3 regions of the Roseateles sp. SL47 genome follow, and region 3 is predicted to be linked to each of the others. Evidence: riboswitches for the same ligand, from Rfam matches in the RefSeq annotation. Region 3 holds a riboswitch; each other region holds the start of a gene.
The links. A riboswitch is a leader RNA that binds a small molecule or an ion and turns the genes downstream of it on or off. The one in region 3 is predicted to bind cobalamin.
Positions count from the first base shown of each region.

Region 1: another riboswitch for cobalamin. It lies ahead of OU995_RS27085 (TonB-dependent receptor plug domain-containing protein); the one in region 3 lies ahead of OU995_RS01625 (energy-coupling factor ABC transporter permease).
Region 2: another riboswitch for cobalamin. It lies ahead of OU995_RS19205 (TonB-dependent receptor); the one in region 3 lies ahead of OU995_RS01625 (energy-coupling factor ABC transporter permease).

Region 1 is NZ_CP113068.1:6,292,045-6,297,412, reverse strand. Features, by position in the region: gene OU995_RS27085 (TonB-dependent receptor plug domain-containing protein) at 1-1,592, opposite strand, end outside; gene OU995_RS27080 (hypothetical protein) at 1,609-1,890, shown strand; cobalamin riboswitch at 2,045-2,354, opposite strand; gene OU995_RS27075 (hypothetical protein) at 2,438-3,079, opposite strand; partial or broken gene pth (aminoacyl-tRNA hydrolase) at 3,402-4,016, opposite strand; gene OU995_RS27065 (50S ribosomal protein L25/general stress protein Ctc) at 4,118-4,735, opposite strand; gene OU995_RS27060 (ribose-phosphate pyrophosphokinase) at 4,847-5,368, opposite strand, start outside.
Region 2 is NZ_CP113068.1:4,425,594-4,430,961, reverse strand. Features, by position in the region: gene OU995_RS19210 (hypothetical protein) at 4-1,884, opposite strand; cobalamin riboswitch at 2,053-2,304, shown strand; gene OU995_RS19205 (TonB-dependent receptor) at 2,421-4,613, shown strand; gene OU995_RS19200 (CPBP family intramembrane glutamic endopeptidase) at 4,650-5,368, opposite strand, start outside.
Region 3 is NZ_CP113068.1:401,589-406,956, forward strand. Features, by position in the region: gene OU995_RS01615 (PEP-CTERM sorting domain-containing protein) at 1-505, shown strand, start outside; gene OU995_RS01620 (phosphocholine-specific phospholipase C) at 523-2,733, shown strand; cobalamin riboswitch at 2,764-2,982, shown strand; gene OU995_RS01625 (energy-coupling factor ABC transporter permease) at 3,112-3,792, shown strand; gene OU995_RS01630 (energy-coupling factor ABC transporter substrate-binding protein) at 3,789-4,337, shown strand; gene OU995_RS01635 (CbiQ family ECF transporter T component) at 4,327-5,097, shown strand; gene OU995_RS01640 (energy-coupling factor ABC transporter ATP-binding protein) at 5,094-5,368, shown strand, end outside.

The sequences.
Region 1 (5,368 bases), 500 kb from region 3:
AGATTCACGAGCCCATATCCGCCCAGACGCGTCTTGTTGGTGGCGTCATTCCAGCGCTTACCGGACGCCTGCAAGGTCGCGCCCAGGGTCCATGCGGCCAGTTGGGTGTCGGCCCGCAGGCTGCCGAAGCGGCGTGCGCGGCGGATGAGGGTGTTGCCGGTGCTGTCGTCGGTCGGGTCGCTGAAATCCAGATGTCCGCTGAGATGCACCATGCCGAGCTGGGCGCCGGCCTTCAGGCTGGTGCCACGCAGCGTGGCGCGGGAGACGTTGCCATAACAGCCGGTGCTCGAGGGGCAGGTGCCGGCCGCACCAAAGGCGATCAGGTCGCGCACCTTGTTGCGGTAGGTGGTGATGCCGAGGTCGTAACGGTCGTCGGACCAGTGAAGGCCCAGTTCCCCGCTGTGGGCCCGCTCGGGACGCAGGGCCTCCACGCCGGGCTGGCTGAGGTCCGGACCATAGATGCTGCCGCGCTGGTAGAGCGTGGGCGCGCGGAAGGCGTTGCCGGCCGAAGCGGTGGCCCGCCAGCCGGCGCCCAACCGATAACCCGCCGCCAGCGTGCCGGTGTTGGCGCCGCCGAACTGCTGGTCATCGTCATGCCGGCCATGCACCTGCAGGCTGGCGGCGCCTGCGGTGAGCAGATAGCTCAGGCCTACGGCGTTGTCGCTGCGGGTGTCCTTGCCCTGGCGGACCAGACTGCCGTTGACCAAACGGTCTTCACGCCGTTCCAGCAGGGCGTTGATCTGCTGATGCTCGTCCAGCCGGTAGAAGCTCTGCAGTGTGGCGGTGCGCAGCCGGGTCTGGGTGAGGTAGAGGGACGTCGGCTTGGTTTCAAGCTCGGAACGGGATTCGGACAGGCTCAGCTCGGTGGAGAGGGCGGTCGACCATTGCCCGGTCCAGGCCAGGCGGCCGGCTTCGGTGGTGGTGATGTTGCGGTCGTCCGCCGTTTTGCTGGCGTCGTAAGCGCTGTTGGTGCGGCTCTTGAAGGCCACGGCCTCCAGGCGATGGTCGGCGCTGAGTTGTCCGCCCAGCCGCAGGCTGCCGCTGTAGTTGCGCCAGCCGTCCTTGTCCGGATTGGAGCTGCTGGTGCCGGTGCGTACATAGTTGTTGAAGCCGGTGCCGCGGTCCACCGCCAGGGTGGCGGCATAGTCGAACTGGCGGGTGCCCCCGGTGATGCTGGCATCCGCTCGGCTGGTGCCCAGGTTGCCGGCACCGATGCCCAGTTCCACCTGCGTGCGGCCATTGCCGCGGCGGGTGAAGATCTGCACCACGCCGCCGATGGCGTCGGAGCCATACAAGGCGCTGGCGGGGCCCTTGAGTACTTCGACCCGGTCGATCTGAGACAGGGGAATGTTCTGCCAGTCCGCGCCGCCGGTGGATTGGGAGTCGATGCGTACGCCGTCGATCAACACCACGGTGTGACGGGTTTCGGCGCCGCGCACAAAGAGGCTGGTGTTGGCGCCAGCGCTGCCGTTGCGGGTCATTTCTATGCCGGCCACATTGCGCAGCAGATCCGGCAGGCTTCCATAGCCCTGCTTCTCGATGTCGGCGCGGCTGATCAGGGTCAGGTCCCCCAGCACATCGGCCAGGCGCATGGGGCTTCGGGAGCCGGTGACGGTGACTTCGTCGAGCTTGTGGGACGGCGATGCAAGCGGCAAGGTGGTGTTCGTGGAGCGGGAGGCGTTCGCGGCGACGTCGGTCGGTGTGGCGTCAACAGCTGCTGTCGTAGCAACGGTGGGAGCCGAAATGGAGGCGGCAGTAGAAGCAGCAGTTGAAGTAGCAGTGGAAGCAGCCGAGGAAGCGGCATTAGAAGCCGCATTAGAAGCCGCTGTCGAAACAGCCGAGGTGGCTACCGCAGAAGCTGCAGCAGACGTGTCAGCGGCGAGCGCATGAGCGGCCAGCGTGCAGCCCAGTGTGAGAGGGGCAAGCGCAAGCAGCGAGCGGGCGCGGGGCCGGACGCTCAGGAAACAGCGGGACATGTAGGCAATCAGCAGGCGATACGGACGCCAGCTTCCCCGCAGGCACCCGTGACACGGCCAGCCGCTTGCGCAACTGGCCTCCTGTTGGCCGGTATCCGGGCTGGTGGCGCGATGCCTGCGTCCTTCCCAGTGCGAGCACCAGTGGACATGAGGACAGACAGTGCCGGAGGCTGAGCACAGACCCGCGTCGGGCCAGAGGCCCCGTCATCAAGAAAGGGCGGCCACAACGCGTGCCTGTGATCGGCAGGGCCGGCGGCCACTTACCGTTGCGGGGACAGCTCAGGTTGGCTGACGCTCCGATGGAGCATCGGCTTCCTGATTCCCGTTTAACTGCACAGGCGCAATGCCTGCACGAGCACCAACAAGGCGCATTCTAACGGGCAGGGGGTCGGGGCTGGACAGTGGCAGAGGAATAGGAAGAGGCAGAGGCAGAGGCAGAGGTAGAGGCTTGGGACCGGGTGCTACGGTGCTTGGCCCTCCGCCAGTGCCTCGGGATTTTTGGGTCGCCTTGGGCTCTTGGGTGCCTTGGGTTTGCTGGCGCCAACTGACTGCTTGGGCGGGTCGGACGCCTGAGCCCCGTTTTGCGACTCCTGGGTCTTGGGAGCTTTTGGTGCCTTGGGGGCTTTAGACTCCTTAGGCTCTTTGGGCTCTTTGGGCTCTTTGGGCTCTTTGGGCGGCTTCGGCTGCTTTGGGGGCTTCGGCGCTGCCGGCCCCTTCGGCGGCTTGGGCTTGGGTTTGTCCCGCGCCTGACGCGACGCTGGTTCAGCGCTGGGCCGCAAGGTGCTCAGCCCGTTGATGCCCGCCGCCCCCGTGCGCGCCTGCGCATCGGATTTCTCCCGGGCCCGCTGCAGCGTGTCCAGGTCTCTGGCTTCCTGCTGAGTGCGCTGACGAGCCGCACGCACTTGATCGGGCGTGACCGTGTCTTCCGGCAGATCAACCGCGCTGCCAGCCGCACCGGCCGGGCAGGGGGTGTCGCGCAAGTCCTGGCCTTTGGGGCCGCAGCGGTAGTAGCGTTGGGTCCGGTCCTGCGCCCACCCCGCCCCTGGTGCGCCCAGCAAGGCTGCGGACAGCAGGGCGGTCAGGAAGAGACGGGTGGGGCGCATGGCGTCAGACGCTGTGTGGGCCTGGCTTTTCGCCCCGGTGGTCGCCCCGGTGGTCGGCCTGGTGCTCGGCCTGGCTGTCGGCTTGGTTTTCGGCTTGGCTCTGGGCTTGGCTTTGAGCCTGGCTTTCGGCCTGGTGGCCGGCCATGTGGTCACCCTTGTTGTTGACCTTGGGGTCGCCCTTATGGTCGCCCTTATGGTCGTCCGATGCCTGACCAGTATGGGATCCCCTCGCGGCGCCGAGCGCCTTGTCCCCCCCCGATGCCTTCTCAGCCGCTGATGCTTGGCTGGTGTCCGAGCCCTTGCCAGCGCCAGATTCCTTGCCAGCGCCCGGTTCCGGCCGCGGCGGCTTCGGCCGCGGCGGTTTGGCATGGATCTTGGTGAGCGCCTTGGCCAACTCGCCTTGCAGCATGTAGGGCAGCGCCTCCATGGACTTGCCGATGCAGTCGTCGATCAACTGCCGTTCGGCCAGCGGGGGCTTGCGCAGCACATAGTTGGCCACCTCTGCCTTGTGGCCCGGATGACCGATGCCCAGCCGCAGGCGCCAGAAGTTGGGCGAGCCCAGTTGCGCCTGCATGTCCTTCAAGCCGTTGTGGCCCCCGTTGCCGCCGCCTTGCTTGAACTTCATCTCGCCCGGGGGGATGTCCAGCTCGTCATGGATGGCGAGGATCTGCTCGGGGGCGATCTTGAAGAATCGGGCCAAGGCCGCCACCGACTTGCCCGACAGATTCATGTAGGTCATCGGTTGCAGCAGCCAGATGGGACCGGCCGCGCCCGGCGCGTTGTTCACCCGGGCCACCAGGCCGTGGTAGTTGCGGTCCGCCTGCAGCGTGGCCCCGAGGCCGCGTGCCAGCGTGTCGATCCACCAGAACCCGGCGTTGTGGCGGGTGTCTTCGTATTCGGTGCCGGGATTGCCCAGGCCAACAAAGAGTCGAATCATGGGGTGATTATCGAGTGGAGCGGGCATGAAAAAGGCCCCGCTGAGCGGGGCCTCTGCTGCCCTCTGAAGAGGGCGTTCCCTTGGGGGGAACCGCAAGAAGATTACTTCTTCTTCTTGCCCTTGGCTTCCGGAGCCGGAGCTGCGGCGACCACGATCTCTTCCACCACCGGCGGCACCGGCGTGGCGATCACGGGGTTCGGCTTGCCGTGGGTGACGATCTTGATGTGGTTGGCCAGCTTCAGGTCGTTCACGTGCACCGAGTGACCCATGGTCAGGTTGCTCAGGTCAACTTCGATGAACTCGGGCAGCTGCTGGGCCAGGCAGGTGATTTCCAGCTCGGTCACCACGTGGTTCACGGTGCCCTTGTCGGTCTTCACAGCCGGCGATTCGGCTTCACCCACGAAGTGCAGCGGCACCTTCTTGGTGATCTTGGTGGTGGCGTCCACGCGCTGGAAGTCCACGTGCAGCACTTGCTGCTTGTACGGGTGCATCTGGTAGTCACGCAGCAGCACCTTGGTGGTGGCGCCGTTCAGTTCCATGTCCAGCAGGGAGCTGTGGAAAGCTTCCTTCTTCAGGGCGTGGAACAGGGCGTTGTGGTCCAGCTCGATGGAAGCGGGCTCACCAGCACCGTACACAATACCGGGCACCTTGCCGGCGTGACGCAGGCGGCGGCTCGCTCCGGTCCCCTGCAGCTTGCGCTCAAAAGCGACGAATTTCATAACTTGCTCCAATGTGACGAAATGCCCCCATGGCATTCCGGTTGAAGGCCCCGCGACCAGGCGCCTTCTTGCTTGGTGACTGCCAGTGGGCACTCACCAGAACTCTGCAGATCAGAAGTTGTTGTTCTGTTCGGAGAACAGCGAGGTCACCGACTCACCGTCCGAAATACGACGGATGGTTTCAGCGAACAGGAAGGCAACAGACAGCTGACGGATCTTGCCGCAGGCCTTGGCGGCCTCCGACAGGGGAATGGTGTTGCTGATCACGACCTCGTCCAGCTGCGAGCTGGAGATGCGCTCGATGGCCGGGCCGGACAGGATGGGATGAGTGCAATATGCAAACACGCGCTTGGCGCCGCGGTCCTTCAGGACTTCGGCCGCCTTCACCAGCGTGCCGGCGGTGTCGATCATGTCGTCCATGATCACGCAGTTGCGGCCGTCGATGTCACCGATGACGTGCATCACTTCGGACACGTTGGCGGCGGGACGGCGCTTGTCGATGATGGCCAGGTCGCAACCGAGTTGCTTGGCCAGCGCACGCGCACGGACCACGCCACCCACGTCCGGGCTCACCACCACCAGGTTCTCGTAATTGCGGGCCTTCAGGTCGGACAGCAGCACCGGCGAGGCGTA
Region 2 (5,368 bases), 2.4 Mb from region 3:
GCCCTAGCGGAACAACTGCGAAAAGATGCCGCTCTTCTGCTCCGCCGTGACCACCGACCAAGACGTCAGATGCGCCAGCAGGTTGACCTGCCGTGCGCTCAGGTGGGTACCGGTGGTGTTGAAGTTCGGGAAGCTGGAGGACTCCTTCTCCCAGGCAATCAAGGCTTGCATGAGCCAATGGCCGTCGAATTGCGCTTCCCACTCCCCGCTGCCGTTCAAATACACCCACACGACGGTGACCGGAACAGACCGCGCCTGCACACCGAACCAGGGGTTCTCCACCACATCCAGACGCTGCTGGAAGATGGCCGGGCCGTTCGGTGATGAGGCCTTGCCGACCGCCTGCTGGATACCCGTCAGGAAACCGGCGAAGTCACTTGACTTGAACACCTGGTTCTTTGAGAACTGCGGATTCGCTTGCGGGCCTGCGTCCTGATAGGGCACATAGCCCCATTGGTCCTTGGAGCCTGTGCTGCTGTAGGGCATGAATCCGAACAGCGGGGGGATCTGATCGTCCACCTTGATCTGGGTGCCAGGCAGCCAGCCGCCTGAGCCATCCGGAATGCCGTAGTCCGCCACGGCCAGGGCAGTCATGGAATTGACGCACGCAATGACGCGCTGGATGTCGCTGTAGGCCAGCATGCTCGCCACACCGGTGTTCTCCAGGCTGCCGCCATCCGCATAGCGGTTCACGGCCAGGTTGGCGGCGGGGCTAGCGACCGGCCACGAATCATAGGCAGGGATCAGGTCGTCCAGCGACGACAACGCCTGCAACGCCGCTTCGAGGTCGGGGTGGCCATTGGCCAGGAGCCTGGCCTGGGCCTGATGTCGAGCAGGCAGGTGTTGATCGATCCACTGATGCAGATGCGGATTGCGCAGGGCCAGATCCGTGTGGAACTTGGTTCGATCGTTCTGCCATTCCTTGATCTTTTCATGGACGTAGAAGGCGAACGCAGCGCTGCTGCAACCCATGATGTCGGTCAAGGACCACGGACGTTTCTGCCCCACCAACGCCTGGTTGTTGCGGCTGCCCAGGAAAATGGAGTTCACCGCGAAGGTCTCAATGCCACCACCACCCACCGGGAGCTCGTTGGCATCCGTGGCATCGGGGTGCCCCACCACGCCGCCAAAGAATCCGGTCGCCTGCACGGGAATCAAGGGCGCATCGGCCGCCGCGCTCGGGTTCTGGAGCATGCCCATGTTGCAGATCAGGAACGGCCGCTGGGTTCGTCCAGCCCCGGATGCAAACGTGTAGGTGGTGGTGTTGGCCAATGCTGGATTGTTTTCCCGGATTCGCGCCAGCGACGCTTCATTCGCCGTGAAGGTGTCGTTCGGCGCGTAGTTCTCGCCACTGGAGGCCAGTTGTTGAGGGTGAAGAATGTGGCTGGCAATCACCACCTGCCACAGGAGGTTGGCGGGCAGGGGATTGGCGGGATCCTCCCAGCGGGACAGGGCATAAAGCTCCAGCGCCGTGAGTGCGATGCCCTCGACCGAGAACATCTCCGAGGTCATGGCATAGCCCGCATTGCCCGGTGCGATGTCGCCAAGATCGATGGGATTCAGGGCGGACTGGTTGGCGTTGTAAACCCCCAGGAAATCGCGGTCACTGGTGCCGTCGGCGGGCAGGAACGCGTAGGGCACGCCTAGCCAGGAACCACCGGAGACACAGGAGAGGGCCGTTACCTGGGACAGGAGGCTTGCCCCGTTGAGCTGAAGATGGGAGAGGGCCCGCAGCTGTCCCATGGCCGCGCAGCAGGCCCGCGAACCGCCTCCGGACAGGCAGAGGCCCACGCCCGGCCTGGGGGTGTCGCTGGGTATGAATTGGCCCACTGACAGGGGCGGGGTGGGGGTGATGGCGGCTGTGGCGGTGTAGGTGCTCGTCATGTCGACCTCAGTGGATACGCGCCCCCCAATATCCCGGCGTTTTGACTGCCATGGAATCGGAAAAATGCTGAACTTGTCGCCTGTCTTGCTGTCCAGGGCCCATGGATGGGGGAGATGAAGGCTCGCTTACACTCCGCATCCGCCGACGGTGCCCTTTGAAGGGGCGGTCGGCGTCTTTCAGTCGAAGGTGCTTGACCGCTGGCCGGTCGGGTTAAACGGGAAACAGGTGCGCACGCTGTAGTGCAATGCCTGTGCTGCCCCCGCAACGGTCGGCGGTTGAAAGCGTCCTCAGATCGGTGTCCATCACCGGTAGCCACTGGGCCTCACGGCCTGGGAAGGTCAGGGCGCAGGGTCTGATTGCCTGGGTGCAACGGACTCAAGCCGCGAGCCCGGATACCGGCCTGCGACTGCTCCGGATGCTGCGGGGTGCGGCGCGCCGTCGAGGCTGCGCGCCCCATGCGCAGCCCGGGTCGCGCTCATTTCTCAGCATCAGCACCGACACGCCTGCGGGGACGCAGGTGGAAGGAATGATGAGAATGACGAGACTGAAGACACTGCCACGGATCTCCCCGTGGGCTCACGCTGCGAAAGCCCCTCATGGCGTGCGCATTCGCCCCAGCGTGCTGGCCGGCCTGCTCCTCACCAGCGCCTGTGCCTGGGCCGAGCCCGAAGCGGACAGCCCGGCGACCTCCAGCGCCGACACAACGGTGCAGAAACGCCTGGAGACGGTGCAAATCCAGGGGCGCCACTACGACAACGGCATCGGCAGCTCCGATGCGGCCTCCCAGGGGACCATCCGCGCTGAATTGCTCAAAAGCCGGCCCGCGCTGCGGCCGGGGGAAATTCTGGAGTTCGTGCCTGGGCTGATGGTGACCCAGCACAGCGGAGACGGCAAAGCCAACCAGTACTTTCTGCGCGGTTTCAATCTGGATCACGGCACCGACTTCGCCACCACGGTGAATGGCGTGCCGGTCAACATCCCCAGCCATGCGCATGGGCAGGGATATTCCGATCTGAACTTCCTGATTCCCGAACTGGTGGATCACATCGACTATCGGAAAGGCCCGTATTTCGCGCCCAATGGTGACTTCGCAGCGGCCGGGTCGGCGGACATCGTCTATCAACAGCGGATGGAGGCTCCCATGGTTTCGCTGGCCGGCGGGGAGGGGGGCTATCGAAGGGGCCTGGCGGCAGGCTCCGCTGACCTGGGGGCGGGTGTCCAGTGGCTGGGGGCGGTGGAGCTGATGCGCAATGACGGCCCCTGGACACTCGCGGAAGACCTGAATCGGCGCAACCTCGTGCTGAGTCTGTCCCGCCGTGCAGGGCTTGATCGCTGGAGCGTCAGCCTGATGGACTATCACGCGGACTGGCGCTCGACCGACCAGGTGCCGCAGCGCCTTATCGATGCCGGCACCTGGCAGGGGCGTCCGTTTGGCCGGTTTGATGCTGTCGACCCGAGTGATGGAGGTCGCACGCGGCGGACCAGCCTGTCGGCGGAGTGGGTGCACGATGAAGAGGGCCAACGCAGCCAGGTGGCGGTTTACGCCATGGACTATGAACTGGCCCTGTTCTCCAACTTCACCTACGCGCTGGAGCGGCCCGAGACCGGCGATCAGTCTTCCCAGCAGGATGACCGCCAGGTGTATGGGCTGCGGGCCAGCCATGCTGTGGACCACACGCTGGGCCACTGGCCAGCCCGGACCGAAGTGGGGCTGCAGGTGCGCCAGGACCGCGCCCGGGTGGGCCTGTTCCAGACCGAGGAGCGTGTGGTCACCGAAGTCACCCGCGAAGACCGGATCCGCGAGACGCTTGTGGGCCTCTACGGACAGACGAGCCTGGAGCTGTCGCCCTGGGCCCGCATGGTGGTGGGGGTCCGGGCGGACCAGGGGCGGTTCCGGGTGACCCCGATCGCCGGTGACGCCGCTGCTGGTGACGCCGCTGCTGGTGACGCCGCTGCTGGTGACGCCGCTGCTGGTAGTGCGCGCCAGACGCTGGCCTCTCCGAAATTCTCACTGGTGCTGGGGCCCTGGGCTCGCACCGAGGTCTTTCTGAACGCGGGGCGCGGATTCCATAGCAACGATGCCCGCGGCGTGACGGCGGCTGTGGATCCCGCACCGGGACTGGTGAAAGCCCGGGGCTATGAACTGGGGCTGCGCAGCGAATGGTGGCCGGGCTTGCAAAGCTCCCTGGCGCTGTGGAAGCTCGACTTCGATTCAGAGCTTGTCTATGTGGGGGACGCAGGCGCGACCGAGGCCAATCGCCCCAGCCGGCGACGGGGGATTGAATGGAACAACCGTTATGTGCCGGTGCCCTGGCTGTTGATTGACGCGGACTTCGCCTGGACGCATGCCCGTTTTGCCGATGCCGACCCTGCCGGCAATCGCATCCCGAATGCGGTCGATCAGGTGGCCACTCTGGGATTCACCCTGAGCGAGTTGGGCCCCTGGTCCACCAGCTTGAACTGGCGCTATCTTGGCAGCGCCGCGCTGGTGGAGGACAACAGCGTACGCTCCCACTCGTCACTGACGACCAATCTGCGTGTCAGCCGACGCTTTGGCCCCAAGACGGAGGTGTCGCTGGACGTGTTCAACCTGATGGATCGGAAGGTCAACGACATCGAATACTTCTATGAGTCTCGACTGCCGGGGGAAGCGGCGCCGGTGGCGGATCGGCATGTGCATCCGGCTGAGCCGCGCACGCTGCGGCTGACCCTGCGCCGCAGCTTCTGACTCACGCCGTGTACGGACGCACCGGCCCGGGCACGCTCAAGCAGCCTGCCTGGGCGGGCTCCACAAGCGCAGTACCTTCTGCAGTGCGAAAGCCCCTGCGGCGGCCAGCAACAGCGCAACCAGCCACGTGAGAGACGTGCTGCCAGCAGAGTCGTCTGCAGCCGATGTGTCGGTGCCACTGCTCAACAGATAGACGCTGGTGTTGAGCGCGGCGTGTAATGCCATGCAGGGCAGCAAAGAACGGCCCCGTTCATACAGCAGCCCCAGCAGCAGGCCGAGGAAGAAGGCCAGACAGAATTGATAGATGTTGAGGTGGGCCACGCCAAAGAAAAGGGCGGAGTAACCAATGGCCCGAGCGCGTGGATAGAGCTGGAGAAAGCCGCGCAGCAGCACACCCCGGAAGAACATCTCTTCCACCACCGGCGCCACCACACAGACCGCCAGGGCCATGGGCAGGGATTGGAAGTTCATGGCGCTGAACGTGGCCACTTCATAGGCAGACAGCGGCAGCAGGGACTGCAATGCGCTGATCAGCGTGGTGTCCAACAGCAGGATCAGCGGGGTGAGCAGGAGTACCGGCGGCACCACAAGCACCAGCGTGGGCAGCCACGGTGTGCCGCCCGGCTGGATCAGGTCGCGAAAGGCACAGCCCTGAAGGTGCATGGCCACGGAAATGACAATGCCGTTGCCCAGCACCGTCACCAGCACCGACATCTGCTCACCCGTAAGACCCAGGCTGTTGCGGGCGTCGTAGA
Region 3 (5,368 bases):
GTCGGCCACGGTCCTCACCTTCGACGATCTGGGTGACGACGGCGATGTTCCGGTCCATTACGGCGGGCTCGACTGGTCGGGCAGCAGCTGGTTCCAGTACGCCGGTGAACAAGCGCCGTTTGCGGCCCATTCCGGCGACCGCCGCGCCACCCTGGGCTGGGACGGCGGCGCCGACACCAGCGCGGTCCGCTTCCAGACCGCCAGCAGCTTCGCCGGGGCCTGGTTCGCCGGTTATGAGGGCGTGTCCGTCACCATCGACCTCTACAGCGGCGGCACCCTGGTGGCCAGCACGGCCACGCTGGACCTGAGCGCCTCGCCGGTGTTCCTCGCCTCCAGCTACAGCGGCCTGTTGGACCGCCTGGTCTTCCGCAGCAACGACCCGGCCAACTTCGTGATGGACGACCTGACCTTCACCGCCGCCGTGCCGGAACCTTCCACCGCCGTGCTGAGCCTGGCCGGCCTCGGGCTGGTCGGTTTTGTCGCCCGCCGCCGTCGCCACGCCTGAGCCCAAGGAGCCCTGCCATGTCCCATTCCGATTCGCCCTCCCCATCCGCCGCGCGTCGGCAGTTTCTGCGCGCCATGGCCGGCACGGCCGGCGCCACCGCCGCCCTGGCCAGCTTTCCGCCCGCCATTGCACGCGCCCTCTCCATCCCCGCAGCCCGCCGCACCGGCACCATCCGGGATGTGGAGCACATCGTCATCCTGACGCAGGAGAACCGGTCGTTTGACCATTACTTCGGCACGCTCAACGGCGTGCGTGGTTTTGCCGATCCGTTCCCGATCCCGGTCGCGGATCAACCGGCCGCCGGCATCGTCGGCAAGACCGTCTGGACGCAACCCACCGTGGCCGGCACCGCCGTGCCGGCGATTGCGCCCTTCCACCTCAACACCACCCAGAACTTTTCGGTGATGCGGGTGAGCGGCACGCCCCACTCCTGGACCGATGCCCAGGCTGCCTGGGACCAGGGCCGCATGAATGCCTGGCCGCGCGCCAAGCAGAACCATTCGATGGGGCATTACCAGTCGGCCGACCTGCCCTTCCAGTACGCGCTGGCGAATGCCTTCACGCTCTGCGACGCCTACCACTGCGCCACACAGACGGGCACCAACACCAACCGGCTCTTTCTCTGGACCGGCACCAATGACCCGCTGCGCAAAGGCAATGGCCCGTCCACCGACAACAGCCACGATTGGTTCAACGCCAATCCCGCCGATGACTACACCTGGACGACCTATCCCGAGCGTCTGCAGGCCGCCGGCATCAGCTGGCAGGTCTACCAGAACATGGACGACAACTTCACGGACAACTCGCTGGCCGGCTTCAAGGTCTTCCGCGACGGTTGGTATCAGCGCCCGGGATATTCACAGGCCCTGAAAGACCGCGGCATTTCCACGCGCGACCTGGACCTGCTGCGCGAGGACGTGCTGAACAACCGCCTGCCGCAGGTGTCGTGGATCGTGGCCACCGCCGAGGGTTCCGAGCATCCCGGCCCGTCCAGCCCCGCCCAGGGCGCGGACTACACCGCCAAGGTGCTGGATGCGCTGACCGCCAATCCGGAGGTCTGGAGCAAGACCGTGCTGTTCGTCAACTTCGATGAAAACGACGGCTTCTTCGACCATGTGCCGCCCCCGGCCGCACCGTCGTATGTGGCCTGGGATGCGGACCCCGCCAAGGCCCTGCTCGCGGGTGCCTCCACGGTGGACACGACCGGTGAGTACCACGAGATTCTGAATGGCTCCGCACCGCAGACCCTGCACCGCCCCTACGGCATGGGCCCGCGTGTGCCGATGTATGTGATCTCACCCTGGAGCAAGGGTGGCTGGGTGAACTCCCAGGTGGCGGACCACACCTCCTTCCTGCGCTTTGTGGAGGCCCGCTTCGGCGTGATGGAGCCCAACATCAGCGCCTGGCGCCGCGCCGTGGCCGGTGACCTGACCTCCTGCTTCAACTTCGCCGACCCGGAGGACAGCGAATTCTTCTCCAAGCTGCCCACCACCATCGCACTGGCAAACCGGGCCCGCGCGCTGCCCGGCACCACCACCCCGGTCCTTCCCGGCAGCGTGGTTGCACCGAGCCAGGCCACGGGTGTGCGGCCCGCACGGCCACTGCCTTATGACCTGCAGGTCAGCGCCCGGATTGCACCGGCCGCCGCGCTGGGGGCCTCCACCGTCGCTCTGAACTTCGAGAACACCGGCCGCGCCGCTGCGGTGTTCCATGTGTACGACCGCCTGCGTCTCCCGGAGCTGCCACGCCGCTACACGGTGGAACCGGGCAAGCAGCTCACCGGCAGCTTCACGCCGGCCAGCAGTGGTGCCTACGACCTGTGGGTGATGGGCCCCAACGGCTTCCATCGCCACCTGGCAGGCAATGCCCGACGCGCGGCCGCCGCCGGCCAGCCCAACCCGGATGTGGGAGCCCGCGCCGAGCCGGCCAGCGGTGAACTGGTGCTCACGCTCACCAACACCGGCCCGGTGGCTGCCAGCTTCACCCTGGTACACAACAAGTACCGGCAAGTCCCGGCGCAGACGGTGAATGTGCCGTCACGCAGCAGCAGCGTACTGCGGATTCCGGTGTCCACCAGCGCCCACTGGTATGACGTCTCGGTGCGTGTGGGCGGCCAGGCGGACTTCCTGCGCCGCTTTGCGGGCCACATCGAGACCGGCCAGCCGTCAGTGTCGGACCCGGCCATGGAAGGTGCGGCGGTGACCGAGCAATTCCGCGTCGCGGGTTGATCGAGATGCCCGCCACCGCCCGAAGCGGTTAACATCCGCCTCGCCTTGGGTGCGTTCTTTCCGATGGGGAAGAGCGTTAAACGGGAAACCGGTGACGTGGTGGGATCGCAAGGCCCCACCACCAGTCCGGTGCAGCCCCCGCTGCTGTAAGCCAGACGAACCTGCATACCAGCCACTGTGAATGTCACGGGAAGGCGCAGGCAAGGATGACGGCGAGCCAGAATACCGGCCCGATGGCGAGATGTCAGCACCATTCCCCGGGGCGAGGGAAGCCGCTGTCGGTACCGCACCGCCCTTGATGGCCTTGTGGTTGCTGATGTTGCCGCCGTAGCTCCCGTGATTGGTGTCGAGTTTGAACCATTCGACGGGAGGTATCGAATGCACATCATGGAGGGCTTCCTGCCTTTCAAGCATGCGCTTGCGTGGACGGTGGCGTCCGCACCCTTTCTGGCCTGGGGCCTGGCCTCCATGGGCCGCCGCCTGCGCGCCCATCCCGAGCACCGCATGCTGCTCGGCGTCAGTGCCGCGTTTGCCTTCCTGCTGTCGGCGCTGAAGCTGCCTTCGGTCACCGGCAGTTGTTCGCATCCCACCGGCGTGGGGTTGGGGGCCCTGCTGTTCGGGCCTGCGGCCATGGTGCCGGTGGGGTTTGTGGTGCTGCTGTTCCAGGCCCTGCTGCTGGCGCATGGCGGCTTGACCACGCTCGGGGCGAATGTTTTTTCGATGGCCATCGTGGGGCCCTTTGTGGCGTACGGTGTGTTCCGCCTGGGCTGTGCGCTGGGGATGGGGCGCAGCCTGTGCGTCTTCCTGGCGGCCTGCCTGGGGGACCTCGCCACCTATGTCACCACGTCGCTGCAACTGGCGCTGGCATTTCCGGACCCGGTGGGCGGTGTGCTGCTGTCCTTCGAAAAATTCGCCGGCATCTTTGCGCTGACCCAGCTGCCGCTGGCCATCACCGAAGGGCTGTTGACGGTGTTGGTCGTGAATGCCATGGCGCAATTCAATGCGCGTGAGCTGCGGCTCATGCCGGTGCTGGCCCATGCGCGGAGGGCGGCACCATGAGCCAGCGCATCCGCCCACCGATATCGGATGGCGTGAGTGAGACGATGAGCGAGGCGCCGGCCACCCCAATGAGCCGGGTCGCGACCTGGACGATGTGGGCAGCGGTGCTTGCACTGACGGCGCTCCCACTGATGTGGGTGAGCAAGGCTCCGGCGAATGCCAGCGGCGCGGAAGGGGAGCTGTTTGAAGGGGCGGACAGCCGTGCCCAGCAAGCCATCACGCAGATCGCACCGGATTACAAACCCTGGTTCAGCCCGGTGCTGGAACCGTCCAGCAATGAAATCGCGTCCTTGCTGTTTGCGTTGCAGGCGGCAGCGGGCGCCGGGGTGATCGGTTATTGGTTGGGTCTGTCGCGGGCACGTGCGGCGGCGGCAAAGGCTGCCACTGCTGGCCATGTGGTGGGTACGGCCACCGCTACGGACAATACGGCAGATGCGGTCGATGCCGCAGCGGAGCTGCGCATCTCCGTGGCCCATGACCGGCGGCCCGATGTCGACGCTGAAGGAATGCCCTCGCCCACTCAGAACGGTCGCCGTGAGCATTGAGCGTCTGGCCTATGCCAGCCGGTGGCGCCCCCTGGCGCCGTCGGCCAAGGCCCTGTTCTGTGGCGGCGCCATGGCGGCGGCCTGGCTGGCTGCGTCCCCTTGGACCACCCTCGCGCTCGCGGGTCTGATGGCCACACTCACTGTGGTGGCGGCGGGCGTTCCGATGCAGGCCTATCTGAAAGTGGCGCTGGCGCCGCTGGGCTTTCTGTGCATCTCCTGCCTGACGATGCTGGTGACGCTGGCTCCTGGGAACAGCGGTCTGCATTGGCGGCTCGCGCCCGAGTTGCTGCCTCAGGTGGCCATGATTGTCAGCCGTGCCGCAGCCTTGTGCACCACCCTGCTGCTGCTGGTCCTCACCACGCCGCTGGGCGATCTGCTGGGGCTGCTGCGCCGGCTGCATGTGCCGGCCCTGCTGCTGGATCTGATGGCCCTGGCCTACCGCATGCAGGCGGTGCTGGCCGAAGCGATGCAGGACGGCCTGACCGCGCAGCGTGCGCGGCTCGGTTATGGCGGACGCCGTCAGGCCTTGCGATCCAGCGCACTGCTGATCAGCCGGATGGCGGTGCAGATCTGGGCCCGCGCCAGTGCGCTGCAGGCGGCTGCGGATGCCCGCAACTTCAATGGCGAACTCCGTGTGCTGCCCGCCAGCTATCCGCGCTGGCGGCTGCAATGCGCCGTCGCCGTGCTGGGTGGATTGGTGTTGATCGCGGGCGCGGCGTGGGTCGGTGCCGCAGGCGCCGGCAGCGGGAGCGCCGCATGAATCCGCTGATCGAGCTGGTGTCCGCCACCTATCTGTATCCCGACGGCACGGCCGGGCTGCGTGACTGCAGCCTCGCCTTGCGTGCGGGTAGCCGCAACGCGTTGCTGGGCCCCAATGGCGCGGGCAAGACCACCCTGATGCAGCACCTCAACGGTCTGCTGAAACCCGATGCTGGCCGCTTGTGCTGGCAAGGCCGGGGCGTCGACCATGGCCGTGAAGGGCTGCGCGCGCTGCGCCAGCAGGTCGGTCTGGTCTTCCAGAATCCGGACCG